4 regions of the Pseudoalteromonas sp. OF7H-1 genome follow, and region 1 is predicted to be linked to each of the others. Evidence: predicted binding sites of a transcription regulator. Region 1 holds the regulator's gene; each other region holds the start of a gene.
The links. The regulator sigma-54, encoded in region 1, starts transcription at its own class of promoters, with help from an activator protein. The targets are predictions, from matches to a motif close to GTTGGCACGNNNNTNGNNT.

Region 1 (7,614 bases):
TCAAAATTTGATGGCGATTTTAGAAACTCGAAAAGACTTATCTAAAGTTGAGAGAGAAGCTGAACTAAACGAGTTACTTGACGAATTTAATATTCAACACATTCGCGACTCACAGGGCATGGCATTGTCGGGAGGCGAAAGAAGACGCGTAGAGATTGCTCGCGCTTTAGCCGCTAATCCTAAGTTTATCCTGTTAGATGAACCTTTTGCTGGTGTTGATCCTATTTCGGTGTTAGATATAAAGACAATCATAGAGCACCTAAAAAACCGCGGTATCGGTGTGCTAATCACCGATCATAACGTTAGAGAAACGCTGGACGTATGTGAAAAAGCCTACATCGTTTCACATGGTGAGTTAATCGCTGCAGGCACGCCAGAACATGTTTTGGCAGATCAAACCGTAAGAGATGTCTACCTAGGCGAACAATTCAAGCTATAGTTAAGACGTAGTATTAATAACTGTTAAAAAGGATTGTTAGAGATACATGAGGCAATCATTACAGCTGCGCATGGGGCAGCAACTTACAATGACTCCACAACTGCAACAAGCCATTCGCTTGCTGCAGCTTAGTACATTGGATCTGCAACAAGAAATACAAGAAGCATTAGACAGCAATCCATTGTTGGAAGTGGAAGAAGGTGATAATACTGACGGCGAAAACGCTGACCAACACAGCCAAGAAAAGAGCAGTGCTGACGACAATCAAGATTCAAGCGATGAAGCGCAGGTTAGTGACTATGAAATAGACTCAGATACCGCCATGAGCAAAGACACTGTCAGTGATGACCTTGCCATGGATGTCACTTGGGATGAGTATATGAGCGCAGCACCCGCTGCAAGCTCAGGCCCACTTCCCGATGACGATAATGTTTATCAAGGGGAAACCTCTGAATCTCTCCACGACTATCTCATGTGGCAACTTGAGCTGACACCATTTAGTCCAACAGATAGAGCGATTGCGATTGCGATTATTGAAGCGGTCGACCTGTCAGGCATTTTAACACTGTCTTGCGAAGACATTTTAGAAAGCATTAATGATGAAAGTAGCGAAGAGCCTATCGAGCTGGATGAAGTCGAAGCCGTGCTCAAACGTATTCAGCTTTTCGATCCTGTCGGTATCGCAGCGCGCAGTTTACAGGAATGCTTGTGTATTCAGCTAAATCAATTCGCCCCAGATACACCATGGATTGCCGAAACGAAAATGATCCTGACAGAGCATATCGACTTGCTTGCCAGCCGTGACTATCGAACTTTGGCTAAGAAAACGCGCCTTAAAGAAGCCGATCTCAAAGAGGTCATGACGTTAATTCATAGCCTTAACCCAAAACCAGCGGCAAGCATTATTCATGAAGAGCCTGAATATGTGATCCCTGACGTATCAGTGAAAAAAGTAAAAGGTCGCTGGGTCGTAGAGCTAAATCCTGATGCTATGCCTAAAATAAGAGTAAACGACCATTACGCTGCGATGTCTAGAACGGCGAAATCCAGTACGGATAGTCAGTTTATTCGCTCACATTTACAAGAAGCAAAGTGGTTTATTAAAAGCTTAGAAAGCCGAAATGATACATTATTAAAAGTTACCAATTGCATTGTGCAACAACAACAGGCATTCTTTGAACATGGCCCCGAAGCAATGCGCCCTATGGTGCTAAATGATGTTGCTGAAATGGTTGAGATGCATGAGTCCACAATTTCCCGTGTGACAACACAAAAATACATGCATACACCTCGGGGAATATTTGAGCTGAAGTATTTCTTCTCTAGCCATGTAAGTACAGAAAATGGAGGTGAGTGCTCCTCTACAGCAATTAGAGCACTTATCAAAAAGCTGATAGCTGCAGAAAATACCGCGAAGCCATTGAGTGACAGCAAAATTGCAGATATCTTAGCTGAGCAAGGAATTAAGGTAGCGAGACGTACGATTGCAAAATATCGTGAATCCCTAGCCATTCCACCGTCAAATCAGCGTAAAAGCTTGATATAAGACGTAAAACCCAAGAAGGAAAAATGCTTATGCAACTAAATCTAACTGGTCGCCATGTAGAAATTACTGACTCATTAAGAGACTATGTCACCAACAAGTTTGCGAAGCTAGAAAGGCACTTTGATCATATCAATAACGTGCATGTGATCCTTGATGTCGAGAAACTAGTACAAAAAGCAGAAGCAACATTACACGTAAACGGCGGCGAGCTATTTGCATCAACAGAGCATCAAGATATGTATGCCGCAATTGATGGCCTTATCGACAAGCTAGATCGTCAAGTTATTAAACACAAAGAGAAGCTCACTCGACACTAAGATGAAATTAAGTGAATTAGTGAACAAGGACTGCAGTAAAGCTGCGGTCCTTTTTAATAGCAAAAAACGTATTTTAGAATACATCAGCGAACTGGCTCATAGCCAAATTCCAAATACCAGTCAGCATGCTATCTTGGACGCTTTAATGGCGCGAGAGAAATTAGGCAGCACAGGGATCGGTAAAGGCATTGCCATTCCCCATGGTCGACTTGAAGGTTTGGATAAAATCCTTGCAATGGTGCTTGTCAGCGAGCAAGGGATCCAGTTTGAAGCCATAGATAAGCAGCCTGTCGATATTTTTGTCGCGTTCATCGTACCCGAAGGTGATAATCAACAGCACCTGAAGACCTTAGCGGCGATTGCTGATACACTCAAAGACAAGTCTTTCTGCAAAATGCTTAGGCAAGCAAAAAGTGACGATGAGTTATATGCAGTGATCCAAGGTGAACTTGATGAGTGATGAAGAAAAAGGACTCGAGCTTATCATTATCAGTGGCCGCTCAGGCTCTGGTAAATCTGTAGCGCTTCGAGTATTGGAAGACTTAGGCTACTATTGTGTAGATAACATTCCGGTCAATTTGCTGCCGTCTTTAGTCCGCAGCGTTTCGGACAATTATAATAAAATAGCAGTCAGTATTGATGTCAGAAACTTACCTAAAGAACAGGACGAGTTTAACGACATTCTTGAATACTTACCAGGCTTTGCCAAACCTACCCTGTTTTATTTAGACAGTGACGATCAAACCCTGATAAAACGCTTCTCAGAAACACGCCGTTTGCACCCTCTTTCACTGCATAATCTTCCACTAGATGTTGCAATAAAGAAAGAACGGGAATTGTTAGACGTATTGATCACTCGCGCCGATTTTCTCATTGATACTACAGGCCTGAGCGTTCATCAACTTGCAGAAGATATCCGTGAAAAAATCTTAGGTAAAAAAGACAAACAACTCATTATTACCTTTGAATCTTTCGGCTTTAAACACGGCATCCCAAAACAAGCGGATTACGTTTTTGATGCGCGCTTTTTGCCCAATCCACATTGGGAGCCTGAGCTTAAGCCGCTAACTGGCTTAGATCAGCCAGTCAAAGACTATTTGTCGAGTCACAGCATAGTGCAAAAGTTTACTTGGCAGATCCAAACCTTTGTACAAACTTGGTTACCACACTTAGAGCGTAACAATCGCAGTTATCTAACGATTGCAATAGGATGTACAGGTGGGCAACATCGCTCGGTATACTTAGCGCAAACCATTGGCGAGCGTTTTGCTAAAACCCATCCAAACGTCAAAATCCGCCACCGTGAGCAAGAGGGTTAAATGTTAGAAGATACGTTTTTAATCCAGAATAAACTCGGCCTGCACGCCCGAGCGGCAACAGTTCTTGCACAATTAGCGACCCAATTTGATGCCGAAGTGACCTTATATCAAGGAGACAAAAGTGCAGCTGCTGACAGCGTACTAGCGCTGTTGTTACTTGAAAGCAGCCAAGGGAAAGAAGTCCGAGTGGTTTGTGAAGGTCCTGATGCTCAGTATGCACTAGACGCCATTGGCGGACTAATAGAAAATAAATTTAATGAATCCGAGTAACTTGGGCTACTAGCACCAAAATAGCACTAAGGTCTGATTCATTTATTCCCTGCTAATCTCCCCCTCCGTAACCAGACAGGTCTAATACCAATTAGTCTTAATACTTACTCAGTTTGAAGGAGCAAATCTGACGCTAACTGTGTTAAAAATCTCCCATTTTGAACAACTAAATAGCAAAATTTTCGCCGTGTTATCGACAAGATTTTCTCGCTTCAAAATAGATCACTTAATTAAGCGAATTGGTATAATAAGTCTCTCATAATTAAGCGTAAACCTTGGTAGTTCTCAATAAACTGAGTTACACTGTAATACCAATTTAGGTTTCTTTCGTGCAGTAAAGCGAGTTGCCGAGAAAATCCAACTTTATCGTTGCGTACACCTTTGACGTGTATTAACGGTAGCAACCCACCAGCAGAAACAACACGAATAAAATTCAAATTAAGAAATTGGTTTCTGCGATAAAGTAAATGAATTAGGTTAACTAAATCACGTTAGCCAACATTATTATCAAAAAGGATGCCTATGCCTGAAGTATTTGAACAAGACTACACACTGGAACAACTCCAAAAGGTAACTAAAGCCTTAAACAGTGGTCAGTTTGTTCAAGTTAGGCGTATGCTCGCAGAAACAGCTCCTTGTGACACAGCACTGCTTTTAGAATCATCTCCTCATAAAGTTCGCTCTATGCTGTGGCAGCTCGTTGACCCAGATATCCAAGGGGATGTCTTAGAGGAACTGTCAGAGGACGTAAGACTTGGGATCATCGCCCAGATGGAGCCGGAGCTAATTGCTGCCGCTACAGAAGACATGGACGACGATGACCTTGGTGATGTCCTAAGAAGCCTGCCTGATACCGTCTACCAAGACGTTATCGGTGCGATGGATAGCCAAGATAGAGAACGTGCGACACAAGCATTGTCCTACAAAGAGCACTCGGCCGGTGCGCTAATGAGCACCGACACGGTCACTATTCGACCCGATGTTACCTTAGAAGTTGTATTTAGATATCTACGTCTTAAAGGCGAATTGCCAGACGGTACGGACGAGTTGTATGTAGTTGATAAAGATAACTGCTTTTTAGGCACGCTGCCTGTCAATACCTTATTAACTAAGTCTCCTGACAGTATGGTTCGAGACTTGATGGATGAAGATAAGGAAACGATCCCTATCTCCATGGATGAGTCTGAAGTGGCGCAGCTTTTTGAGCGTCATAACTGGATCTCGGCTCCTGTAGTTGACGATAACGCTCATTTGCTTGGTCGTGTCACCATTGATGACGTTGTTGACGTCATCCGTGAAGATGCTGAGCACAGCTTGTTAAGTATGGCAGGTCTTGAAGATGAAGAAGACACCTTTGCGCCAGTTCTAAAAAGTAGCCAGCGCCGCTCTATTTGGCTTGGGATTAACCTGTTAACCGCATTGATGGCTGCGTTTGTTGCAAGCTTCTTCGAAGGTACTCTGGATATTTTACCTATTCTCGCAGTGTTAAATGGCATAGTACCAAGTATGGGTGGCGTTGCCGGTAGCCAAACGCTAACCCTAGTGATTCGTGGTATTGCCCTTGGTCATATTAACCAGACTAACCAAAAGTTTTTAATGGGTAAAGAGCTGGCGATCGGCGCCTTAAACGGCGTGCTGTGGTCAGTATTGATCGCTGGGGTTATTGCTGTATGGCAATGGGATTTTACACTCGGTGCAGTTATTGCCTTCGCAATGTTTATGAACTTAGTCGCAGCAGGTATCGCGGGTGCCAGTATTCCAATTATGCTAAAGAGAATGAATATCGACCCAGCACTAGCTGGTAGTGTGGTACTAACAACGGTTACCGATATTGTCGGGATCTTTGCATTCCTTGGCACCGCAACTTGGTTATTAGTGTAACAGTGTCGAAATGGCGGGAAATGCTGGTCAAAACCAGCATTTCTTGAGCTGATGAAGGGAGTTATTCGCCCGCTATTTGCATATTATTGAGTAGTATAGAGCCGGTTTGTACTGCGCCTCGGCATTCAATATCACCGCCAACGCCTTCAATCCCCATAAACATATCTTTTAAATTACCAGCGATAGTAATTTCACTTACAGGATATTGAAGCTCACCATTTTCAACCCAAAAGCCAGCTGCTCCCCTTGAGTAATCACCAGTTACCGTATTAACACCTTGTCCCATTAGTTCAGTGACTAACAAGCCAGTGCCCATCGACGCAAGTAGGCTGGTTAAATCGTCGTGTGTTGGTTTTACTAACCAGTTATGGATCCCACCTGCGTGACCTGTCGCTTGCATATTCATTCTGCGTGCGGCATAGCTTGCCAATAAGTAAGTATTAAGCACGCCATCTGTGATAATTTCACGGTCGATGGTTTTTACACCTTCGCTATCGAAAGGACTCGAAGCAAGCCCTCTTAGTAAATGTGGCTTCTCTTCAATATTTACGCAGCGATTAAAAATTTGTGTGTCTAAAGAATCCAACAAGAAGCTAGACTTACGATATAGCGCGCCGCCACCAATACCTGACACTAAGTGCCCAAATAAGCTGTTCGCGATATCCGCTCGAAAAATAACTGGTACTTTACGCGTCGATAATTTGCGACTGCCTAATTTTGCTAGCGTAGATTGCGCAGCTTCTAAACCAACTTCTTCAGGGGATTTAAGCTCTGTGTGTACGCGAGATAAGGCATATGCAGAGTCCCGCTGCATTTGCTCACCTTCTTTACCGATCACCATGGTGCTCAGGCTGTGTCTGGTACGTGGGAACCCTGCTACTAAGCCATGGCTATTGCCATATACACGGATCCCTTGGTGACTCGATAAGCTCGCGCCATCAGAATTGACGATTCGAGGGTCGAATTCTAACGCGGCTTTTTCCGCAGCAATACATTGCTCAATGGCTTCATCGGGAGAAACTTGCCAAGGGTGGAAAAGATCTAAATCTGTTGGTGACATCTCTAGCAAGGCTTTATCAGCCACACCATTACAGGGGTCATCCGAGGTAAATCGAGCAATATCTACGGCTTTTTCAACCACTGAGCGCAAGGCTTCAGGACTCAGATCCGCTGTTGATGCTGAGCCTTTATGATTACCCACATACACGCTGATACCAAGACCACCATCTTGATTAAACTCAATGGTTTCAACCTCTCCCATTCGTGTACTTACAGACAGACCAGAGGTACTAGACATCGCTGCTTCTGCCGAGGTTGCACCTAGTTTTTTAGCATGCGCTAACACATCGGCAACTGCATTTTTCACATCATCAATTTGATTATATATAGGGTGTTGTTGAGGTTGAGTCATAGATACCTTATCCGCTCGCTCGTCTAACTAAAACATATTAGTTAATATGCTATCACAGCTACTAACTATTGTAGTGATCAATTGTGGTATACTCTAATGTTAGAGACCTTAATATTTACTAGTATAGACAAGAACAATGGCTAAACACGAGCAAACGACCGAAGAAGAGATTATTTACGTTTCAAAAAGCGAGCTAAAGCGCGAGGCGCTAGAGTTGCATGAACTAGGCTGTGAAATTGCAGGGCTTGCCAAGAAGCAGCGTGAGAAGTTACCTCTAACGGACGAGCTTAAAGAGGCCATGACTGTTGCGGATAGGATCCGTGCTAAAACAGATGCTTACCGTCGTCATATGAACTACATTGCCAAGACATTGCGTAGTACTCCAAATGTCGAAGAGATTCAGGCTGCGATGGATTTGATGCTAAATAAGA
Region 2 (7,614 bases), on a different contig from region 1:
ATACCAATTCACGGTGTAGACCTTCTGATCTTTAACGGCTGTCGTACGTAGGCGTAGGTATGGAATTGCTGCATTTAGGTCATTCGTCAACCAAGTAAGTGTCGAAGCATTACGATTCAAACTTAATACAGAAAGCAACTGAACAGGGCTTGGTAACCGCCAGTCAGACTTGCCGCATTGCTGCTGTCGGTTGAGTTGCAACTGGATCTGTTCAATACTACACTCGGCCACCTCACACGAAGAGGCTAATGGCAATTGCTGGGTGATAGCGTGGCGCTGTGCGTGTTTGATTAACCACACAAAGCCTGTGGCGTTATCTTGAAGACATCTTGCAGTATCTGAAAAGTCAGGAACAATCGTACCGTCACTTGAGAGAAAGGAAAAATCAAAGCCATCAGGGCCATTACCTAGCTTCACTAGATCAATATCAACATCTCGACCTATCTGTGCGTCTAAGCGTGGTAATAAAAAAATCGAAGAACCATTTGAAGTCCACTCACCTTGATCGGAGATATGGCGCTTATCACCGGTATCATTAAGCACTTGAGTTGCGACGGTCTGAATTTGTGTAACAGCAGAAACCACAACATTACCACTTAGTTTTACTGCAATTTCAAATTCATATTGTTGAGGTAGATGCAAGGATTCAAATCCTGACTGCAACTCAACATAGCTTAATAGCTCTCTTGAGCTACCCGCTATTTGCTGCCAATGTATTTCCTTTATATCTCCAGCTTCAACCGCTAAATGCGCAATCAACGGAATGTTACTTCCTGCATAGTGTGTAGATTGATGCTCAAATTGAATCTCGGGTAATGCCTTTATACTAATTGGGATATATTCGAGACGCTCATGACCGTGTATATCGGCAACTCTAAGTTCAAAGTTACCTTGCAGAGGATGATCAGCTTTAGCCGTGATCTTGTAACTTGTATCTGATAGCTTTTCTAATAAAAACTGCTGTGAATTCGGGTTTATAACAACAATACTGTATGCTTCTTGCTCAGGCTCACTAACCGTGACATCCAACAAAGCGGAACCTGTGCTCCAAAGCTCATTTCTTTCTAATTGATAACTAACTTCCGGACTTCTGTTAGGCTCAATTGTTATATCAAACTCTTTTTCTAACACAGCTTGTTGTGTTTGAGTGGTTATCGTAGCTTGTATTGATAACGTGGCTTTTGTACTTGCACCAACATCCTCGGCAACCAATCCTACCGTTTTGGAAGCTGTCCCCTGCAGCTCGACAACACTTCCTTCAGGTTGTTTAATCACCGACCATAAATAAGAAATCTCAGCCTCTGAGGGAATATTTTCAAGCTGCACGGTAGCGCTTCCCTGAACTAATGCAGTGTAATTCGGGTCTAGCTGCAAGGTTAGTTTCGGATTAGGCTGATTACCCCCAACGCTTAATGTTTTATCAACTTGATATTGCCACCCTTGAGTTGTGACAAACGCATACAACTTAAAAGTGCTGCTCCCCGAATATGTATCTGTTACCAACAATGTAATCTGAGTACCATTTTGCTCAACTATAACTTCTCGCAGCTCTCCATTTTCATCAGCGACTTGCCAAATCACATGAGCATCAGAAGGTAAATTTTGCAAACTGAAATAGCTAGCTTCACCTTTTCGTAAATTATCAGCACCAGCTATTGTGGCATTTAAAAGCGCAGGCTTATCGGTACGAACCATTAACTCCGAGTTTGCTATATCGTAATTCCAACCGTTTAAACCAAAAGCACGCAATAAGATTTGTGAGTCTCGGCTTAGACTATCTAAATGTAGCTGTATAAGATGCTGCATTTCACCACCTGGCATAAAATCCCCTTGAAACCTCGAGGTTTGCCACTGGATATCTTCATATTGCTGATAGTCTGGAACAGATAGGATCACCGTTTCACCTGGCTGAATATATTTCGGGCCGATGATTTCCATCGCCTGAATAGAAAAAGAGAAGCAAATCGCAAGCAATAGATATGAGCACCTACACAACATAAGTAACTTTCCTTATAAATTTGAGATCAGGGCCAGTTTATATGGCCCTGTAAATCAGAGATTATTACTGTGCAACAAAGGTTAGGTATTTATCCTTTGGCATATAGGTAATTTCTGTAGACTTTTCCGTGTAGAAGCGACTCTTGTCGCTGTAGAAGCGGCTGTAATTACGACGATTGTCTAGCGTGCCAACAATCCAACCAATCGCACATCCGTAAGGACCGAAGCTACAACCAATTTGTTTAGCACCGTCAGACCAACGCTGATGTTCATCATCATTAAGTGGAGCTGCTGAAATTCGAGGGTAGACACTGTCTAACACACCAAACGCTATACGACGAGCAATTGCTTCGCGGACCGTTTCTTTCATATCTTCAGTCCAAAACTTACTATATGGTGCATTTGTGAATGTGATTTCAAAATCTTCGCTGTTTTTACTCCACTCGTAGAAGCTACTCTTACGCTTCTTCCAGAATAAAAATCCACTTGATTTATTTGATGAAACTTGGCTAATGATACTATGTGCTTTATATTTTGCTTCATAGCCAAATGGCACTTCAATCAGCCACTGTAGGCGTAAACCCGTTTGAATATAAGAGTCCATTTTAGACGCAAGTTCACTTTCGGAAATGTTGTCCTTCTTAAGCTGACAGGCACCGAATAGGTTCATTGCAACACTCGCACTTGAAGAACCAAAGCTACCATACACCAATGTATCCACATCATTAGGGTTGATGTTATTCATGTATGCGCCATCTTCGGTTGACTTATCTTCGCCGTCATAAGATTCAAACAGATTCGAGAAGCCTTTAGGCTGGAAACTAATCAATTGTTTAGCCACATTCACAGAGTGAATTGGGTGTAGATTATTCAGTACTGCATCATCTGGATCGGCTTGCTGCATATACGCAGGGTTCATGTTTGTGAAGAACTCAGCCGCTACCAGTGGCATTTGACGCCACGAAGTAATTTGCGGGATATGGCCATTTAAACGACGTAAATTATCTACATGAGCTTCATAATCAAGCTCATATACAATTTCGGTATTTGCACCATAAATGGTCGCAAGTTCGATGTAATTTGACTTTGAACGATCTTCAATATCGTCTGCATAGTTATCGTACTTGATAATGCGGTCATCAATCGCCACGATTTGATCTTTTAAGCCTTCAATTTCAGCTGTTAACTGATCGATTTTATAAAGGTTTGTGCGGTTTTCCGCGCGGTAGTTATTATAGGCATCACGAGCTTCAAAATATGCAGTCTCAATTCCTTGCTTTTCTGCGATACAATCGTCTCGAGTACGCATCGGATTGTTTAAACATGCACTGTATGTACTATAACGGTTACTATATTCCATCAAGTTAATTTCATAGCTTTGTTTAAGCGCACTAAACTGCCAATAATCGATTTGTGCTTTCAACGTATCCAGTTCAACTTGAGACTCGATTTTTGCATCTTCAAGAGGTGCTTGCTCAAGAAGTAATGCTTCTGACTTATCACGCCATACCTTTGCTCGCGCTTGTGAACTGTCATAGTCATCTTTGGCAACGTCCATATTTGAACAAAACTCAATGCCTTGTGTTTCAACATGGCCACCTAATGATGCTCTGCCCGTATTTGGCGGAGCGACATAAGCTGTCTTACAATTTTGGCTAAACATTACATCAGCCCCACCTGTATTTACTGTACCACCGCTAAATTGGCAGTCTTCACGTAAACTAGGTAACGCCATTGCTGTGGACGGAATCGTCACGATGGCTAATGCTATAAGCGTTCTTTTCACTGTCTTCATCCTTATAAATTAATTTGAGTCCCCAGACTCATTTAGTGAGTTATCGAACTTCATTTTCTTCGTTTATTACTTCATGTACTTCTTGGTTTTCCATTTTCTCTATTTCCCGCTCCCACTCCCTCCTTGCTTGCTTACGTTTTTCTAATGTCTCAGCCACGGTATTACGTACAAAGCGCATATCCTCAGCAAACGCATTTTCTCCATAAGTATGCGTAAACTCTCTTTCTATGTGCTCTGCCTGTAGCTCACTTAGTTTTCTAGTAACTTGATTTAAATGCGTATATGCACGCTTTAAGGCTGCGATATCTTCGGTAGATAATGCATCATCATTTACTTTCTCCACCGCCTGCTTAGATTCAAGTTGTGCGCGTACAAAATCGTATTCAGATTCAAGTTCACGAATATCGTGCAGCTCTTCTAATGGCCTTAACGGGAAATCAAAGAGTGAATTTGATGTTTTTGGAACTAATGCAAGCTCGCGTTCCAGTGATTGTGATTCTTTTGGTATTGCCGTATCAGATTCGGTTAACACAATTATATTGCTTTGCTTCCCTGTATTAACGTTTGCAGCAGCATTGGCTGCATCTGCGTTATTGTCTATTTTATTTACGAGCCATATTGCACATAGCGCCGCCGCAACAAGCCCAACCACGAAGGGTGTATGCCTTTTGTTCACCTACCTCTCCTTGAGTATGCACAAATGATTCTTTAGTGAATGTAAAGAGTTATTCGTGTTTTGAGTAATTAAACTAAATAAATTATAAACACTATCAGGCACAAAAAATCAACAATTAATTTTACATTTTGTTAATTTTAATTATATAAATAAACACATTTAAACATTATTGAAACAAATAAATTAACAAATTTCGCCTTCTACATGTAGCAAACTTGTCGACTAAGCATTGAATCATGGTTAATATAACGAGAAGAAAATCGACAGGAGTTCAACATGTACCTTAAAAGGATATTTTTGTTACTTGCTCTTTCATCCAGTCATCATGGGTTTGCTACTGAGTATTCCTATATGTGGCAGTTTGGTGACGGGCAAAGCAGCACAGAAAAAGAGCCTCAGTATCAATATAAACAGCCTGGTTTCTATACAGTTCAGCTGGAAGTTTTTGCTAATCAGAACCTTAGTTATAGCAAGACACACGAAGTGGATGCGGTTACCCCCTTCGTTAAAATGTTAAACATTGCTTCATCCAACAATATTATGCTCAACAAACCAACAACCCTGAGTGCCGAATTGCAATCCGTTAAACCATTAGCGCTTGATTACCAATGGAATATGCCTGACGGTTCGGCTAAAAAAGGAAAGAAAATCACATATACTTTCACCCAAGCTGGTGACCAAAAAGTAAAGCTCATAGGCTCATTTGAGAATAGGGAAATTATCAGTCAAGAAGTTACCTTCAATGTGAAAGCTTCTGATAAAGATGGTGATAGAGTGGATGATGATGGCTCTGGAGGAAGTTTATTTTGGCAATTGCCATTGTTAGCTTTACTATTTCTTCGCAGACGGTTTGTATTTAACCTGAGCTGCGGATAATTAATGCCTTTCTAGCAGCCAGTTTTAGCGCTAACTGCGTTGAATTCACTTCCAATAGCCAGCTATTGGTGCGTAAATTCGCCTTGCCTACAGGATGTAGGTACCTTAGCGAGAGCAGGACGCGGAAGCGGTGTTTTCCCTAAAACTCTCTGGCTAGACAAGGAAAAAACTAAGTTGTGCTCTAGAAACAATGAGTTGGAACATTCCTTATCCAAACCTCAGGTTATTTAAACAACAAAAAAGTATGGTGTAAAATTTTTACACCATACTTTTTAGCCAAAAATGCTAGTGTTTAACACTCTTCGTTTTCAGCGTTCAGGTTCTCTTTTACATCTTCACAGGCATCTTCTACGCTGTTTTCAACTTCTTGAACCGTTTCATCGAAACGCTCTCCCGCGTCTTCCGCCGGACCTTCACTACAACCAAAAAGTGCTAAAATTGAAACAAAACCAAATGCTTTCGCTAATGTAATTGCTGATTTCATAATCTATCTCCTAAAACCGTTTTAGTACGTTAAATCCCTTTTACCTGGGAGCTCGTGCTTTGCCAAAAATAAACGAAATAATCATAAAGGCGATAAACACAAAGAATAGAATTTTCGCCATACCTGCCGCAGCGCCCGCGATTCCGGTGAAACCTAACACGGCTGCGACAAGTGCTAGGAATAAAAACATTACAGCCCAACTCAACATAACATTCTCCTTAGGCAGTTAGCTCTTGCAACTGCTTCATTTGATCGTGACAAGCTTGCATTCTGGTTTGGATTTGCAGTAATACACTCTTGCATTTAGGTGGAAGATCTTTGCTTAGCGCTTTATCAAGCTTGCTCAACACTTTGTCTTCCACTTCTTCTAGCTGAGAAATATAGGTGTGCTCTTTATCGGTGCTCACCATACTAACCAACTTGGTGTACGATTCACGAATGTCGATGCTAAGTGCTGAATCAGTCTCTATTTCACCCTCGTCGATAAGAACAAATGGTTGTAGATCCGAGATTGCTTGCGCTTTATCTACAATCATTTGGTCAAATACGCGGTTTAATTCGATATTATCTAGCTTCTTCTTAGCTTCGGTGTAAAAATCTACACCACCATTTAATACTTTAATGAGCTCTTTTACCGGCTCCATGTCGTAATTTGAATCTGCCATAAATAACTCCTTTCGCTTAAATATTTAATAAGTGCATTTTGCAAATATTATTTCTGTCCTTTTCGTTAATGCAGATTAAATGCCAAATTATAAACCATTATTTTACAAGGATTTTTAATATAAGAACTTTCAGAGCGGTGAAAATATTACAAACTAGATGTAAATTATTCCTGTGATAATTGCGCACTTAAGGTCGTACTGCCTTTGGCATTGAAATCCATCGTCCTAATAGGGAAAGGAATTAAGATATCGTTATCAGCTAAAACACGGCTAATTGTACAAATTGCTTGGTGCCTGACCACCATAAAGCCGGGATCCGCTGGGTAGTCTATCCAAAACCACACTAATAGATTGATAGAACTATCACCAAAAGACTCAGCATAGACATCCGTTTCTTTTTGGTTTACTACGAAATCAAGCTTATTAATGGCCTCAACAATCACCTCGCGGGCTTGTTCTGGGTCATCCGCATATGAGATACCAACTGGTACTTCTATTCTTCGCTTACCAAGCTTGGTGTAGTTTTGTAACTCATTCTTAAAGAGAATTTTGTTGGGAATATAAGACAGCTGGCCATAAAAATTTTCTACCAAGGTATTTCTCAAATTGATTTTGCTTACCGTGCCAAAGCAATCCTTGGTTCTGATAATGTCACCGACCATAAAGGGCTTTCTGACTCCCATCACAAATCCAGCGATGAGGTTCTCAGTCATGTCTTGGAATGCAAAGCCAATAGCAAGGCCAATGATCCCCGCCCCAGCCAACAATGACATTACGGCACCTGATAGTTTTACTATATCTAAAGCGAAGAAAATCCCAATGGCAATAATAGAGACTTTAAATATGGAACTAATAAGAGAAGCAACTTGTTCTGTCTTTATTGCTTTTTTAATCGCTTTAGAAAACCAAATAGATGATATTTTAGCCAGCGCTGTAAAGAATATTAGTATCATTAAGGCTAGGATCATATTCGGTAGTAACTGCACACCGGATTCAAGCCAAGAGATTAACTTATCATTAATTAACGTCCAAAACTTTTCTAAATTCATAATTACTAACTCCTATATAAGTACGCAACAACGATCGAATGCAGTAATCATTCCTACTGATATTAATTAGC
Region 3 (7,614 bases), on a different contig from region 1:
AGCCTGAAAACGCGATGGCGCTGATGAAAAAAGTGTGGCCAGCAGCAATTGCCCGCGTGAAAGAAGAAGTTGCTGACATGCAAGCGATCGCCGACAAAGAAGGCGCCGATATCACCATCAAGCCATGGGATTACCGTTTCTACGCCGAGAAGGTTCGCCAAGCTAAATATCAATTGGATTCAAACGAAGTTAAAGCTTATTTACAGCTAGACAATCTGCGCGAAGCAATGTTCTATGTTGCAGGCCGTTTGTTTAACTTTGAGTTCACCGAAGTGCCTAAGGGCTCAGTACCAGTGTTCCACCCTGACGTTCGTGTATGGGAAGTAACAGACAAAACCACCGGTGATAATATCGGCCTTTGGTATTTAGACCCGTTCGCACGTAAAGGTAAACGCTCTGGTGCGTGGGCCATATCATATCGTAGCCATACAACATTTGATGGTAAAACAAATGTGCTTAGCTCAAACAACTCCAACTTTGTGAAAGCACCTGAAGGTGAAGCGACCTTAATTTCTTGGTCAGATGCAGAAACCTATTTCCATGAGTTTGGTCACGCGCTGCATGCGCTTTCATCAAACGTGAAGTACCCAAGTTCAAACTCTGGTGTGCGCGACTACACTGAGTTCCAATCTCAGCTATTGGAGCGTTGGTTGGCAACGGACGAAGTGATCAATCGTTACTTGGTTCACTATAAAACAGGCAAACCTATGCCTAAAGCACTAATCGAGAAAATCAAGAAGTCAGCAACCTTTAACCAAGGTTTCGCGACGACTGAATACCTTGGATCGGCTATCATGGATATGCTTTTCCATACCACAGATCCTGACAAGATTGGCGATCCTGTTGCATTCGAAAAGTCTCAGTTAGGTGCGCTTGGCATGCCGGACGAGGTAGTGATGCGTCATCGTACAACTCACTTTGGTCACGTATTCTCAGGTGAAGGTTATTCTGCGGGTTACTACGGTTACCTGTGGGCTGAGGTATTAACTTCTGATGCAGCAGAAGCGTTTGCTGAAGCGCCAGGTGGCTTCTACGACAAAGACGTTGCACAGCGTTTAGTGGATTACCTATTCTCAGTTCGCAACTCAATGGATCCAGCAGAAGCGTATCGCAAGTTTAGAGGCCGTGACGCTGAAGTTGAGGCGCTGATGCGTGATAGAGGCTTTCCTGTAGAGAAGTAAAAAGTTTACTCTGCTATTTGGATAATAAAAAACCCCTGAACCAAGGGGTTTTTTATTAAGCTTTAGCTTTTGGATTTCGTGCCGTCACCAAATAGGGATTTAAGGCCGTCGGCAAATTGCTTTATTTGCGCTTTCATCGAGCGCTTTACACTAACTTCAATGCTACCCAAAATCATTCTGCCGTGAATATAAATTCGTGGACGCTGTTTCACCTGTCCTGCAGATGCAAGCGTATTTCTTGTGTTTTCTACTGAACCCATAATATTACGAATATCGGTGACGACATCGACTGTGTCTGGTACAAAGATTTCGTCACTGCCTAAAATGCAATCTATATAAATATGTACTTCAGGGTGACAAAAAATTGCGTTGCTAAAATCTAGTTCCAAGCTGCCAAGGTAGTTTTTTAGGTGGATCTCTTTAGGTACGACCCACTCGCCACTGCGATGGTTGGAACTAAGTATAGAGGTAATGCTTATTGCCTCAGCACCATCTACGCTTGAGGTAAATTTTGGACCCAAACGAGCGGCTTTTTCGCTGTGATATCTTGCATCCGACTTGAGCGGTAAATCAGCACTAAGTGCTGCAATTTGTTCTTGTTCGTTCAGAGCGTATGCTTTATCCAATCGTCTCTCGAATGCATCAGCCGAAAGCTCACCGTGGCTGTAATTTAGAATTAACTGGTCAATCACCTCTTCCCTGACGGATTCGAGAGGTCTATCTTTTAATGGTACAGACATATGGTTGGTTCCGTTCTCTTGATTTGTGGTTAGAGTAGCAACAACCAAGCCAACATTAAATCATTTATAAAACAAGTGGTTAGTATTTTTTAATGTCAACTTACTCTATTTATTTACTAATATTTAGTTGTACAAAATAGTATTTGGTCAAAATTACCACTATTAGATGGCAGGCAGCGCAGGTGTAGTTTGATATTGTCAGTCACTTTGCTATGGTAGTAGGTGTTCGCAAAACAACCAAAGGAGATTAGTTATGGCGAAGAAAAGCGATGTTAAAGCGCTTAAAAAAGAGCTGAAAGCGCGTAAAGCAAAGATTGAAAAGCATGAAGCGAAAATCAAAAAGCTGAAAAAAGCGATTAAAAAGGCTTAGAAGCCATTAGCCCTAACGTAAAGGGTATTAGTAAGCGAGCGGTAAATATACCGCTCTTTTTGCGAGTCAGATTAAATCGAAAGATGGCTATATAGCAACCAAGCTCCCACACAGATTAAGGTCACCCCACCAAAGGTTTCAGCTCGACTACCAAGAAACTTTCCAGCCGAATGCCCAATCATTACACCAATTGTTACCATCATGGTGGTGGCAAGGCCAATGAGCGCAGCGGCGAGCCATATATTCACATCAACAAATGCGAGACTGACACCGACAGCCATTGCATCAATGCTAGTGCCAAACGCTGTGATAATGGTTTTTAACCAAGGCTGCTTTGCGTGTTGAGTTGGTGCATCGTCATCACCCTTAAGACTCTCATAAATCATATGAGCACCAAGTCCTAACAATAAGATAAAGGCAATCCAATGATCCCAAGCCTCGACATAGCCAGCTGCAGATTGTCCTATTAACCAGCCAATCAGCGGTGTACTGGCTTCAATAATCCCAAAAATGAGGCCGATTTTTATGGCTTCGGTAAGCCGAGGTGATTTTAGGCTGGCGCCTTTACCGATTGCCGCAGCAAACGCATCGGTAGACATGGCGTATGCTAACAGTAGCAGGGTGACGAAATTCATTTACATTGCTCCGGTCGGGCGATTTGAGTCCACGATACATCCACACGCCCGACCACAGGCATGGATATATCGATGGTCTCGCCAACCGAGAGGTGTCCGCACCATGGCATGTGGCCAATTATGTTGATACGAACTCTTCCGAGCATTGGAAGCAGGCTACTCCCCAACGAGTTGCGATAATATCAAGAATTGCAGTGGATGCAAAACCAAAATTGAGCAGCTTCTGACGGTGATAATTCTCGTTACCTTTATGACGGGGTCAAGAAGTCTATTTCGGTTGTGATAAGCTGCTCTCTTGCATCGCCGAGTATAAGTACCTCGCCATTAGGGCTCACAAGAAGGCTTTGGCCGATAAATTGAATTCCCGTGCCATTGCTGTGGTCCATTCCTAGGCGATTGGCTGACATAATATGGACTTTATACTTCTTGGCTTGTTTTATGATTGTATCAAGGCTGTCTTCGCCACAATAATTTGAAGGGTTCACAATGAGCTGTACACCCTGATCGGTGAGTTGCGTCAGCCCCTCTTCAAACCAGATGTCGTAACATAATAAAATACCCACTTTAATACCCATTACTTCGTGCACGTTGAATGCATTACCTGATTGAAAAAAGCGCTTATCGGGCGGCGCTAAAAAAACCTTGCGATGCACGCCAACAATCCCTTCTGGACCCACTATAGCCGCACTATTAAAGTGCTCACAGCCTGCCTTCTCAATGATGCCAGCGATGATAGTACCGTGTTGCTGTTGTGCGATAGATTGAAGCAGGCTGATAGTCGTGCTGTCGGATAACTCCTCTGCCATTTCCTCCATATGAGTATGGCAAAGAAAGAGGCTACCTGAAGTACATAATTCGGGTAAGACGATGAGATCAAAGTCAGCCTTTGATAAGGTTTTTTCTATGGTTGTCCGGTTGCATTGAGGGTCGCCATAGTTGACTGCAAATTGATAAAACCCCACTTTCATCGTTCACCTACGTAATATTGGGCCAAGCAAACTGCCGAAAGGTCAGATTGAATCTAGCACCAACCTCTTTAGGTGCAGGAGGTACGGCATGTTGGAACTGCGTTTGAAAGCCATTCCCCATAATAAATAACGAACCATCTTCTAACAGCTGTTCAAATTGCTCATCGGGATTTTCTTGATGACGAATTTGAAACAAGCGCTCGGCACCTAAGCTCAAAGAAGCGATAACATTAGTTGGCCCAAATGCGGACAGATCACTGTGAAAGTCCATGTACTCTTCACCATCTGGATAAAAAATACAGACACAGACGCTAAATTCGATACCTATTTGAGTCTGCAATCGCTGCTGTATTGATGCAATTAAATCAGGCCAAGCTTGGCGTCTACCATGATAGCTAGGAAACACAGCTGGATCTTCGAGCCTTGGCTCTACAAACATCATTTTCCAGGGTCTAATCTCTGTATTTCCACCGTTAGGCAAGGTGATGATTTCAGGCTGAGATAAATCACAGTGCTTGATTAACCACTGATACAGTGAATGGCTTTCTGCCTTGGTAAGAAACGCTGGAATATACTCTGCCTCGGCGTTATCGATAAGTGGAAGTTTCATGACTAATTCCTTGTTGTTGCTATTTTTCTTTAACAAAAAGAACTGCACTAAAGCAATACACTAAAGCCGCTCCCTTTTCCTACTTCAGAGATTGCGCCGATCTGCCCTTTGTGGCGATGAGAATTCAAGAAAGTATGTTAACGAATAGCTACTAGCTTGCCGCTCCAAACACTCGATTTTTACCATTCTTTTTAGCTTCATATAGCGCGTTATCTGCTCTTTCTACTAACTCTTCAACAGTTTGATTGATATTATCCTCACTAAGTGAAGCGACACCAGCACTAACCGATACAGCTTTTAGTGGTGAAAGTTTATGTTCAATAGCGGTTTCGAAGAAGGTTTGTACCACTCTTTGCGCAATCTCTAAAGCGAAAGAGTAGGGGGTGTTTGGCAGTAAGATGGCAAACTCTTCACCGCCGTATCTGTACAGAGCATCCATAGGTCGACGAATATGATTTTTGGCGGTGTTAGCAAAAACCTTCAAGACATCATCACCCATTAAATGACCATATTCGTCGTTATAGAGCTTAAAATAATCAACATCCAACATTACGACACTAAGCGGACTAATAGAGCGCTTTGCACCACGATAGTGGCGCTCTAAGTCAGTATCAAATAACCTGCGATTAAACGCTTCTGTAAGTCCGTCAACGTATGAATATTCCCTAAGTTGATCGGCTTGCTTTTTATACTTTAGGTGGGTAAGTACGCGATTAAATAGCGTTCGCGCTACAATTGGTTTGCTGATGAAATCGACAGCACCTGCATCCCAGCACATTTCTTGCTGATTTTCTTTAATGTTGGATGTCACAAATATGACAGGAATTCGGGCGGTTATTGGATCTTTTTGAAGCTCTGTACAGGCCTCTATACCCGTTATCCCTTCTAGCATCCAGTCCATTAGGATTAAATCTGGCAATGCAAGTTTTACATATTCCAAGGCCTTCTCAGCACTTTCAAAAGCGACGACTTTGCATATGTCTTCTAAACATGCGCATAGCACCTTTTGAGTGAGTGGCGAGTCTTCTACGACTACTATAGTACAGTTATTTAGTTCTACTACGTCTTCAAACATGCTATTGCCTTTATTCCTGTTGCAGGCTTAGATTGTGTGCTATGTCTTTATGTTTAAAAAGTCAAAATGCACTTATGTTGCTATTAACAGGATTAATATTAGGTAAGTATCGCACTGTAAATAAAACATCTTGCACGAATAATAGTGTAGACATTTTTGTGCTGAAGCACACTTGTTATTTAACATTTCCATTACTTTTATCTTGAATAATATCGCTTTCCTACTATAGATCTTATTACCTGTTCCCAATGTAAATTCCTAATGACAGACTCAACCTCACTTGAGAAAGCAGACAGATTTGTTGGTGATGATTCTCTTTCCGATTTAATTTTTGACAATATTCCGGACTACGCCTTTATCAAAGATGATCAGCTTAGGATCGTAAAAGCGAACGATGCTTTTCGCTCCATGTATCCAGAAGAAGCCAGAGAGAAAATTATTGGCTACACCACACTTGACTCTTATCAACCAGAAGAAGTAGAAGAGTTCATTAAAGATGATAAAAAAGCCTTGGAAACAGGGTATGCAGAGTGTTTGGAGATTATCAATTTCCCAGATGGTGGCGTAAGAACATTATTTACTCGCAAAAAGCGATTCTATGATGCCAAAGGCGCGACTTTTATTTTAGGGCTTTCCAGTGACGTGACCGAAAGGGAGCATCTTCTTGCTCAGTTAAAGCGCTCCAATGAAGCCTTAGACGAATTTGCTTATATTGCCTCTCATGATTTAAAAGCGCCACTCAATGCGATTTCCAAGTTGGTAACTTGGATTGATGAAGACTACGGCGATGAGTTACCCGAAGGCGCTAAGGAGAATTTTGATTTAATTCAGCAACGTGTGTCAAGAATGAGTAAATTGCTCCATGATTTACTGATTTACTCGCGGGTAAATCGAAAGCATAGCGAAAACGAAACGTTTGAATTCAGCGAGTTTACAAAAGAGATATATGACTCGATTGATATTGAGGCGAAGCTGAAATTGGAATGTACTTCTTTATTTGTCACTTTACCAAAAACAGCACTTGAAGTAGTTACCCGCAATTTAATTAGCAACTCGCTTAAACACCACGACTGTGAAAATGGCTCACTAATAATCCACATTAAAGAAAGCCCAGAAGAATATGAAATGCATTTTATTGACGATGGACCGGGGATCCCACCTGAGTATAGAGAGAAAGTATTTGAAATGTTCCAAACGCTTAAACCTAGAGATCAACAAGAAGGTAGTGGTATGGGTTTGGCAATAATTAAAAAAGTGCTCAATTTCTATGGTGGCTCGGTCGACATTGTGGATAGTAATGTTGGCACTGAGTTTGTGATCAAGTGGCCAAAAGTTGATACCAGAGTTAACCCAAATTAGGGATTCATTTTATGCAAAATAATGATATTACAGTGCTGGTCGTCGAGGATGATGACATTGACTATATGACAGTAAAGCGTAGCTTTTCAAAACGCAAGATTATGAACCCTATGGTTCGGGCAATTGATGGCGTTGAAGCGTTAGAATTCTTACAAACTAAAAAAATAGATTATCCATTTATTGTTCTATTAGATTTAAAAATGCCTCGCATGGGTGGGCTTGAGTTTTTAGGTAAGTTGAGGGATGACCCAGAGTTAAAAGATACCGTTGTGTTCGTACTCACAACTTCGAAAGATGAAGATGATATTCATCATAGTTATGAAAAAAACGTAGCAGGATATTTTTTAAAAGAAGAAGCAAGTAACTCAATGATGAGCCTTGTTGATATGTTGGATGGATATTGGCGAATTGTACAGTTTCCAACTAAGTAATGAGGTTGTAAATGAATATATTGCTCGTTGATGATGATGTAGTTGACCGAAAGATGATCCGCCGTTCCTTAGTGAAAGGCGGGATTGAACATCAATTGACAGAAGTTAGTACAGTAGAAGAAGGAATCTTTGCGCTAGAAGAGCTTTGCTTCGACCTATTACTACTGGATTACAATATGCCGTCCAAAAATGGTTTGGACTTACTTATTGAACTTAAGCGTATTAACCATATTAAAGATTTAACC
Region 4 (7,614 bases), on a different contig from region 1:
ATGGCAGCCTTGTCGACGCCATCTAGCTTGTCAACGTCAAAGGCTGCGGGCAATTGTTTTTGTTCTTGATCAGTCATCTTCTGTCAACCACGCTTTCACAACTTGTGATGAGAGTTCTGGTTCGTTAGCAACTAGGGCACGTACTGCTTTGAGTAAGTCCTCGTCGCCATGTAAGTCTGGCAATTGTAATCTACCGTCAGAAGAGAAGCCAACCGCAGACTCATCGAATTCGTTATTTAGCATATCGAGTGTACTGTCACCTAAATCTACACCACTGGTCAACGCATCTTCATCAAAATCTTCTAGCGTATCATCTGGGTAAATTAGACGCTTAAGCATAGGTCTTACTACCGCTAAGATTAGCACAATGATCACTAAGGTACCTGCTGCAAGACGGATTGTCTTTTGGAACCAATCTTGCTCCCAAAGTGGTATCTCTTGCATTTCAGTGAGGTCTTCACGTACGAATGGCACAGTCACTACCTCTAGCGCATCACCTCGCTGCATATCAAAGCCCACACCACCTTGTAGCAAACGACGGATGTTATTTAACTCTTCTTGCGTACGCGGCGCCATTGCCATGTTACCTTCAGCATCAGGTTTTGCGAGGTAGTCAACGGCCACACTCACACTGATCCGGCGAATAACTCCTGTTTGCTGGCGTTTATGGCTAATAGTGGTATCCAGCTCATAGTTACGGGTTGCTTCTTTTTGATTGCTGCTTGGTGTTGCACTTTGACCATTGCCGCCTTGCCCAGCAACCTCTGGGATATTCGAGTTTATGGGAGGTTGATTAGTCAGTGCCCCCGGAATACCTACAGCTAAACCACCAATATTATTTTCTTCATACGTCGTTTCGCTACGAACCGCAGGTAAATCTGGGTTATAACGTTTTTGCGTTTCTTCAACTGCGCTGAAGTCCATCGTTAAGTCAACCTGCGCGGTAAAGTTACCAAGACCTACAGTTGGGATCAGGATGCTATCAATTTTTTCTAGATACTCTTGTTCACGCTTACGTTCGATTTCATACTCTTTTCTCGAGCGTGCAGCTAAAGAGTCTTGAGAACCAGAGTTGAGTAGACGACCGTTTTGATCGGTGACGGTCACGCGTGAAGGTTCTAGGCCTTGTACCGCTGATGCCACGATGTCTACGATTGAATCAACTTCTTCGCCGCCAAGCGTTTTGCCACGTTTAAGGGTAATAACTACGGTTGCTGAGGGCTTTTTCTCGCGACGCGCAAAGACGTTTTCTTTTGGTATTGCAAGCAACACTTTTGCACGATTTACGTCTTGTAACTCTTCAATTGTTCTTGCAAGTTGTTGCTCACGGCTATGCTTTAAGCGCTCTCTTTCAAGACGTTGGCTAACACCAAAACCCATATCTTGCATCAGAATATCAGTGCCAGAACTCGGAGACTGGGTAAAACCGTCACGCGCCATGCGTAGTTTTATGTCTTGATAGTCCGACTCAGCGACTAAAATGGTATTACCATCTAATTGGTATTCAATTTTTTGTTGGTCTAAAAAGTCTAACGTTTCAACGAGTTCTTCTGTTGGATATTTACCAAGTGGGCGCATATCTGGTTGGCGCGCCCAAATGATAATAAAGATTGCGATTGCTAAACAAATAGCAAGGGCAATAACCAGAGTAACCTGGCGCAACATATCAACACCGCTTAGCGCACTGAAGTAGCCTGATTTTTGCTCTTGTTGCTCATCCGAACCGCTGTCATTATTCAGCGCTGCATCGGAAAGCGTAAGATCTGTTGATTGATTAGTAGCCACGATTACTCTCCACAGTCACTCAATTAAACTGGCATGCTCATGATTTCTTTATAGGCCTCAACAAGTTTATTACGAACTTGCACTGTTGCCTCAAAAGCGACCGACGATTTTTGTTTCGCTATCATGGCTTCTGCAAGAGAAACGCTTCTGTCACCCATTTCAACAGCGGTGACTTTTTGTTTCGCTTCTTGTTGTAAGCCATGAACCGTATTAAGTGCGTCTGAGAGTAAATCGCCAAACTGAGCCGACGAAGATGCCGCAGTCTTAACCGGCTGCACTGATGGCTGTGTGTTTCTCGTCGCTTCTGCAGCCATTGCCTGCATTTCTTGAAATAGCGCTGATGATTGTACTTTCATGATGCTTTACTCAAAATAACTCTTAGTTACCTGTAATAAAGCAGAAAACGTGCCAACTTAAAACCCTTTATTTTCAGCATCTTATAATATTTTAATCATGTCGAAAAATTGGCAGTGCATAGAAGTGAAAACTAGGCGCCTAAAATCTGCTGATCTTTATAGGCGCCTGAGTAAATTTGAATTAACAGATAAAGCTTAACCTGAGGTTTGGAAAAGAAATAAGCTAACTCATTGTTTTTAAGCTCAGGTATCTTAGGCTAAGCGGGTAACGCAATCCCTAAATCTCGCATTTTTGCCAGCTTGTAGCGAAGTGTGCGAGGACTCATACCCAATACCTCCGCCACCTCTTTACGTTTTCCATTAAACTTTGCCAGTGTATCTAAAATAATTTGGTGTTCTTTATCCTGTAACTCATCTTTATAGCTAATGATCTCATCCTCACCTTGAGAGCGCTCCATTAAAGCTGATGCTTCATGATTTACAAGTGGTGCAGACTCAATCAAAGCCATCGGTGAGAAATTTTCGATAAAAATATCATCTTCTTGAATTTCATTACCTTGGAACAAAATCAGGGCACGTTGAATAACGTTATCTAGCTCTCTTACGTTTCCAGGCCAACTGTGCGAACTGAGCTTGTGCTTTGCACCGCTGCTTAATATAGGTGTTGGCTTGCCTGCTTTTTGCGTATGTCTTACCAACAAATGCTCGGCTAACACCGCGATATCACCCGCTCTATCCTTCAGTGACAACCACTCTAGCGGGAAAACATTGAGGCGATAATATAAATCTTCTCTAAATACCCCATCCTCCACCGCTTCTTTTAAATCGCGGTTACTGGTTGCCAACACTCTGACGTCCAGTGAAATGGTTTTTCTACTGCCTAAACGCTCTACTTCCCGCTCTTGTAACACGCGAAGTAATTTTGCTTGTAATCCCAAATCCATCTCTGTGATCTCATCAAGCAAAATCGTTCCCTTTTGTGCTTGTTCAAACTTACCTGGACACGCCTGAATGGCACCTGTAAATGCCCCCTTTTCGTAACCAAACAGGGTCGCTTCGAGCATATTTTCTGGGATTGCAGCGCAGTTAATTGCGATAAAAGGCTCGTCTGCTCTGTCGGATTTATCGTGAATATAGCGAGCCAACACTTCTTTACCTGAACCGCTCGGTCCAAGTACCATAACGCTGGCATCCGACTTAGCTACTTTTGCAGCCAGTTCAAGTAGTTTAATACTCTTTGGATCGGCAACAATGGGGCCGTCTGTCTCTTTTTCCTTCTCAGGTAGATAACGTCCAACCATATTGAGCAATACTTCAGGCGCAAATGGCTTAGCCATATAGTCGATGGCACCCAATCTCATCGCTTCAACCGCATCATCAATGGTCGCGTATGCTGTCATCATCAATACCGGTAATTCGGGATAGTTGAGTTTAATGGTCTTTAACAAGTCAAGCCCACTCATGGCACCCATTTGCACATCACTCACCACCAAAGAAAAGGTTTCCTGCTTTAGCAATAAAACGGCTTGTTCCGCACAACTTGCTTCTACGCACTCGATATTTGAAAGCTGCAATGTATCGATGAGTGCTTCTCTTAAACCAGCATCATCTTCGACAACTAAAACTCTGTTACTCATAGTTCCTCCGCCTCAATTAGTGGTAGTACCAAGCTAAAACGCGCACCCTTACCTTCAACATTGTCTGCCTGCGCAAACCCTTTGTGCGCGTTAGCGACCGAATTAACCACCGCAAGTCCTAGCCCAGTCCCCTGCGACTTAGTTGTAAAAAATGGTTCAAACAACTTGTCTACTAAGGTTTCATCGATGCCAGGTCCATTATCAACAACTGAGATACGTACATACTCGCCACACGGCTCGCGCTCTGCATTAAGTTCAATGTGTGCCGCACTGCCAATTATTTGAATACTGTTGTGGATCAGGTTTTGGATCGCACTTGCAAGCGCAGTACGATTACCTAATATTTCGATATCTGGCTCGGGTAAAAATGCTTCCAATTTTGCTTGGTTAAGCTCAACCATAGCGTCAGCACCCGCTTTGACTTCACTTAATAATTGTTGCATTGACACTCGCTCAACCACTTGTTGTTCACCGCTTTTAGCAAACAGCAGCATGTCATTAACTTGGCTTTCTAAGTCTTTTAGCCGAGACATCAACTTATCGTGAAACTTTTCTCGAGAAGCCGAAGGAAGATTAGCTGCACCAAGATTTGCACCATATAACATCGCAGCCGATAACGGCGTACGCACTTGATGCGCCAATGAAGCAACCATTTTTCCTAACGCACTTAACCTTTGCATATGCGCAACACGGCTTTGAAGCCGGCGCGTCTCGGTGAGATCTGTCATTAAAATAAGTTGCCCAGGTTCTGGTGTTAGCGCGGTTATATCTAACTTAATTCTTCTGCCATCTTTAAGAGAGACTTCATGACCATCGTCCTGCTGTGGTCGAAATGAACGCTGAATAACGCTAAACCACTTTTCACCTTCGAGTGGTTCACCCAACATATCCATCGCGATTTGATTTGCCTTGGCAATCATACCTTGACCATCAAGTACCACGACACCCGCAGGCATAGTATCAACAAGATGACTTAACCAACTCGCCTGCTGCCTAAGGTCGCTTAGCTCACCTACGTAGGCTTCTTGCAGCAAACAGGGGTTGTAGCGATTCGTCGTTGGTACAAATTGTGGATTAATAACATGTGCTAATGCCATTTTTCCGCTCTCTTAAAAATAAACTCAATGGATAAAAGCAAAAAACGATCCAACTTTATATTCCATTTAAAACATAGAGTTACATAACACTTAACAATATCAATTTATTGACACTGTTTTTATATACAGCATTATGCTAGAGTTTTTGAAAGCCAAATGTGATGCCGCAATGAGTAGTTGGCGTAGTAAATCATTTAGCTTATTCATACTCACAATTAGATAGAAGAGAGCCAACAATGACAATACGATGCGGCTGGGTAGACGAGAGCAAACCCGATTATGTTGAATACCATGATAAGGAATGGGGAAGACCTGTACTAGATGACCAGAGCTTGTTTGAGTTTATCACATTGGAATCTGCACAAGCTGGCTTAAGCTGGTATACCATTTTGAAAAAACGTGAAGGCTATAGAAAAGCATTCCACGATTTTGATGTACACAAAGTGAGCCAGATGACAGAGCAAGATGTCGAGCGGCTATTAGCATTTGACGGAATTATCAGAAACCGTGCAAAAATCGCAGCCACGATAAACAACGCTAAGCGATTTATTGAAATTCAGCAAGAGTTTGGCAGCTTTGCAAAATACCAGTGGCAATTTGTTAATTACAAGCCTGTTATCAATCCCATACATGACAAACACGATGCCGTTGCCACCAGTGAACTCAGCGACAAATTTGCCAAGGACTTAAAAAAACGTGGATTTAAGTTTTTAGGCTCAACGACCGTGTATGCACATATGCAAGCTTGCGGCATGGTTAACGACCATGCCGATAACTGTTTTTGCAAACAAACCATTATTGCCAGTTATCAAGACTTGGATTTTACTCGACTTTAAACAATAAAACACAAGGCCGCGTATTAAGCGGCCTTGTTGAGTTGATTAGGTAACCTGAACTTGGAATAACAACTTGTTCTCTAGCAGCTGTTACCCCTTACTACTGCGTTAAATTTGCTTACAATAGGCCAGCTATTGACGCACAAATTTGCCTTGTATTAAGAAATAACTTCTGGCTAGAGTGATACTTCGCTTTTGAATTTAGTGATTTTAGTGGATTAACTTACTTCTTATCCCGAGTTCAGGTTAGGTAGTAATTGATGAACTATCAATCACGATTGAGATTATACTTTTTCATCTTCTCAACTAATGTTGTACGGCGAACGCCCAAGATTTCAGCCGCGCGAGCAACCACATAATCGTAGCGCTCTAAAGCTTGAGTGATCAAATCAATTTCAAGCTCTGCTAAATATTCTTTTAACTCTATCCCCTCGTCCGGCAGTAAGCCAACATTCGATGCTTGCGGCGCAAAATCTTCTGCTACCATATCCTCTTCATCGTCACTAAAACCATCGCTAAATAGTTCGTTGAAGGCATCTTTTTCCAAAAGTTCTTCTGGATATTCAGGCTCAAACGCTTCGACTTCTATATAGCGGTACTTTTGTGGTAAATCAGTCACATCGACAACCTTGTCTGGGAACATAATCACCATTCGTTCCACAAGGTTTGCAAGCTCTCGAATATTCCCAGGCCAAGCGTGCGACTTTAAGCTGTCTACGGCTCTATCCGTAAACTTAACCGAATTGCCCGTTTGTTCATTTACTCTACGTGTTAGTTCTTTTAGCAGTAGCGCAATATCTTCCGCACGCTCGTTTAAAGAGGGGTTTTCAATGGGGAATACATTGAGTCTATAAAATAAGTCTTCGCGAAACTTGCCGTTTTCAATCATGGTTTCAAGATTACGGTGCGTTGCGGCAATCACACGAACATCCGCCTGAATCGGCTTTGTGCCCCCTACTCGTTCATAGGTGCGTTCTTGTAAAACTCGTAACAATTTCACCTGCATTTGCAGTGGCATATCACCGATTTCATCGAGAAAAAGCGTACCTCCTTGCGCCAGTTCAAAACGCCCTTTTCTGGCTGAAATCGCGCCAGTAAACGCGCCTTTTTCATGACCAAAAAGCTCGCTTTCTAACAACTCCCCAGGGATAGCACCACAGTTAACTGGCACAAATGGTCCCTGTGCACGTTTAGACAATAAGTGTACGTTACGTGCAACCACTTCCTTACCGGTTCCCGATTCACCCAAAATAAGGACATTGGCGTCGGTTTTAGCCACTTGAGAAATCAAGAAACGAACGTTTTTAACCGCTTCGGTTTCCCCAACTAAACCATCAAAGCTCTTATTTAGTAGCTTGTTCTCTTTATTTGGAAGCATACGTAAATATTGCTGACAGTCATGTAGCAATTGCATCGTGACTTCTTGCCCAAAGGGTTCGGTGATAAGCCCTATTACATTCGGTAATGCAAGTAGCGGCCTGAGCGTTTCACCTATTAATAAAAACGGGACGGCGGGATGAGATTTTATCAACGCTTCGTGTGTTAAGCTTTGCAAAGCGCCTAGCACAAAAATTGGTTCTTGGTTGTTATCAAGGATCTTGGGCTCATAACGCTCTTCGGCCAGCACTTCATTTGCTTGACCGACAAAACTAAGTGCCGCACCTAATCCGATCGCTCTTTTGTTGTTGTTATCTAAGATCAAGACCATTGCTTGAGAACCAATCTACTTAAAATTTTTTCAATAGTTAGATTGTAAGAGAGATTAAGGGGGATGCAATACCTAAGTGGCAACTTTTTGACATTAACGCCAAAAAATCGCCACTAGAGCTGTTCTATATCAATACTTTGGTATTAATTTATAATAAACCTAGTACCGATGATGCAGACTGATTAGCTTGACCAC

Region 2: MHN30_RS01925 (PA2169 family four-helix-bundle protein) is a predicted target of sigma-54. The motif match lies at 6,563-6,581, and genes of this name have one in related genera.
Region 3: MHN30_RS18805 (LiaF domain-containing protein) is a predicted target of sigma-54. The motif match lies at 1,957-1,975, and genes of this name have one in related genera.
Region 4: fliE (flagellar hook-basal body complex protein FliE) is a predicted target of sigma-54. The motif match lies at 2,180-2,198, and genes of this name have one in related genera.

Annotation. Positions count from the first base shown of each region.
Region 1 is NZ_JAKRFX010000018.1:40,877-48,490, reverse strand. It holds gene lptB (LPS export ABC transporter ATP-binding protein) at 1-439, shown strand, start outside; gene MHN30_RS19095 (RNA polymerase factor sigma-54) at 486-1,985, shown strand; gene hpf (ribosome hibernation promoting factor) at 2,015-2,302, shown strand; gene ptsN (PTS IIA-like nitrogen regulatory protein PtsN) at 2,304-2,762, shown strand; gene rapZ (RNase adapter RapZ) at 2,755-3,621, shown strand; gene MHN30_RS19075 (HPr family phosphocarrier protein) at 3,622-3,891, shown strand; gene mgtE (magnesium transporter) at 4,414-5,772, shown strand; gene pmbA (metalloprotease PmbA) at 5,834-7,183, opposite strand; gene yjgA (ribosome biogenesis factor YjgA) at 7,320-7,614, shown strand, end outside.
Region 2 is NZ_JAKRFX010000001.1:420,805-428,418, reverse strand. It holds gene MHN30_RS01955 (DUF1566 domain-containing protein) at 1-1,998, opposite strand, end outside; gene MHN30_RS01950 (hypothetical protein) at 2,063-3,784, opposite strand; gene MHN30_RS01945 (hypothetical protein) at 3,834-4,469, opposite strand; gene MHN30_RS01940 (PKD domain-containing protein) at 4,746-5,345, shown strand; gene MHN30_RS01935 (hypothetical protein) at 5,638-5,829, opposite strand; gene MHN30_RS01930 (DUF1328 domain-containing protein) at 5,870-6,037, opposite strand; gene MHN30_RS01925 (PA2169 family four-helix-bundle protein) at 6,048-6,494, opposite strand; gene MHN30_RS01920 (mechanosensitive ion channel family protein) at 6,659-7,543, opposite strand.
Region 3 is NZ_JAKRFX010000017.1:111,450-119,063, forward strand. It holds gene MHN30_RS18800 (M3 family metallopeptidase) at 1-1,181, shown strand, start outside; gene MHN30_RS18805 (LiaF domain-containing protein) at 1,244-1,921, opposite strand; gene MHN30_RS18810 (manganese efflux pump MntP family protein) at 2,363-2,926, opposite strand; yybP-ykoY riboswitch at 2,963-3,103, opposite strand; gene MHN30_RS18815 (nitrilase-related carbon-nitrogen hydrolase) at 3,175-3,894, opposite strand; gene MHN30_RS18820 (alpha-ketoglutarate-dependent dioxygenase AlkB) at 3,902-4,504, opposite strand; gene MHN30_RS18825 (diguanylate cyclase) at 4,656-5,579, opposite strand; gene MHN30_RS18830 (PAS domain-containing sensor histidine kinase) at 5,841-6,938, shown strand; gene MHN30_RS18835 (response regulator) at 6,950-7,369, shown strand; gene MHN30_RS18840 (EAL domain-containing response regulator) at 7,381-7,614, shown strand, end outside.
Region 4 is NZ_JAKRFX010000002.1:257,562-265,175, reverse strand. It holds gene fliG (flagellar motor switch protein FliG) at 1-77, opposite strand, end outside; gene fliF (flagellar basal-body MS-ring/collar protein FliF) at 70-1,788, opposite strand; gene fliE (flagellar hook-basal body complex protein FliE) at 1,809-2,141, opposite strand; gene MHN30_RS03280 (sigma-54 dependent transcriptional regulator) at 2,399-3,778, opposite strand; gene MHN30_RS03275 (ATP-binding protein) at 3,775-4,875, opposite strand; gene MHN30_RS03270 (DNA-3-methyladenine glycosylase I) at 5,112-5,711, shown strand; gene MHN30_RS03265 (sigma-54 dependent transcriptional regulator) at 5,980-7,419, opposite strand; gene MHN30_RS03260 (flagellin) at 7,568-7,614, opposite strand, start outside.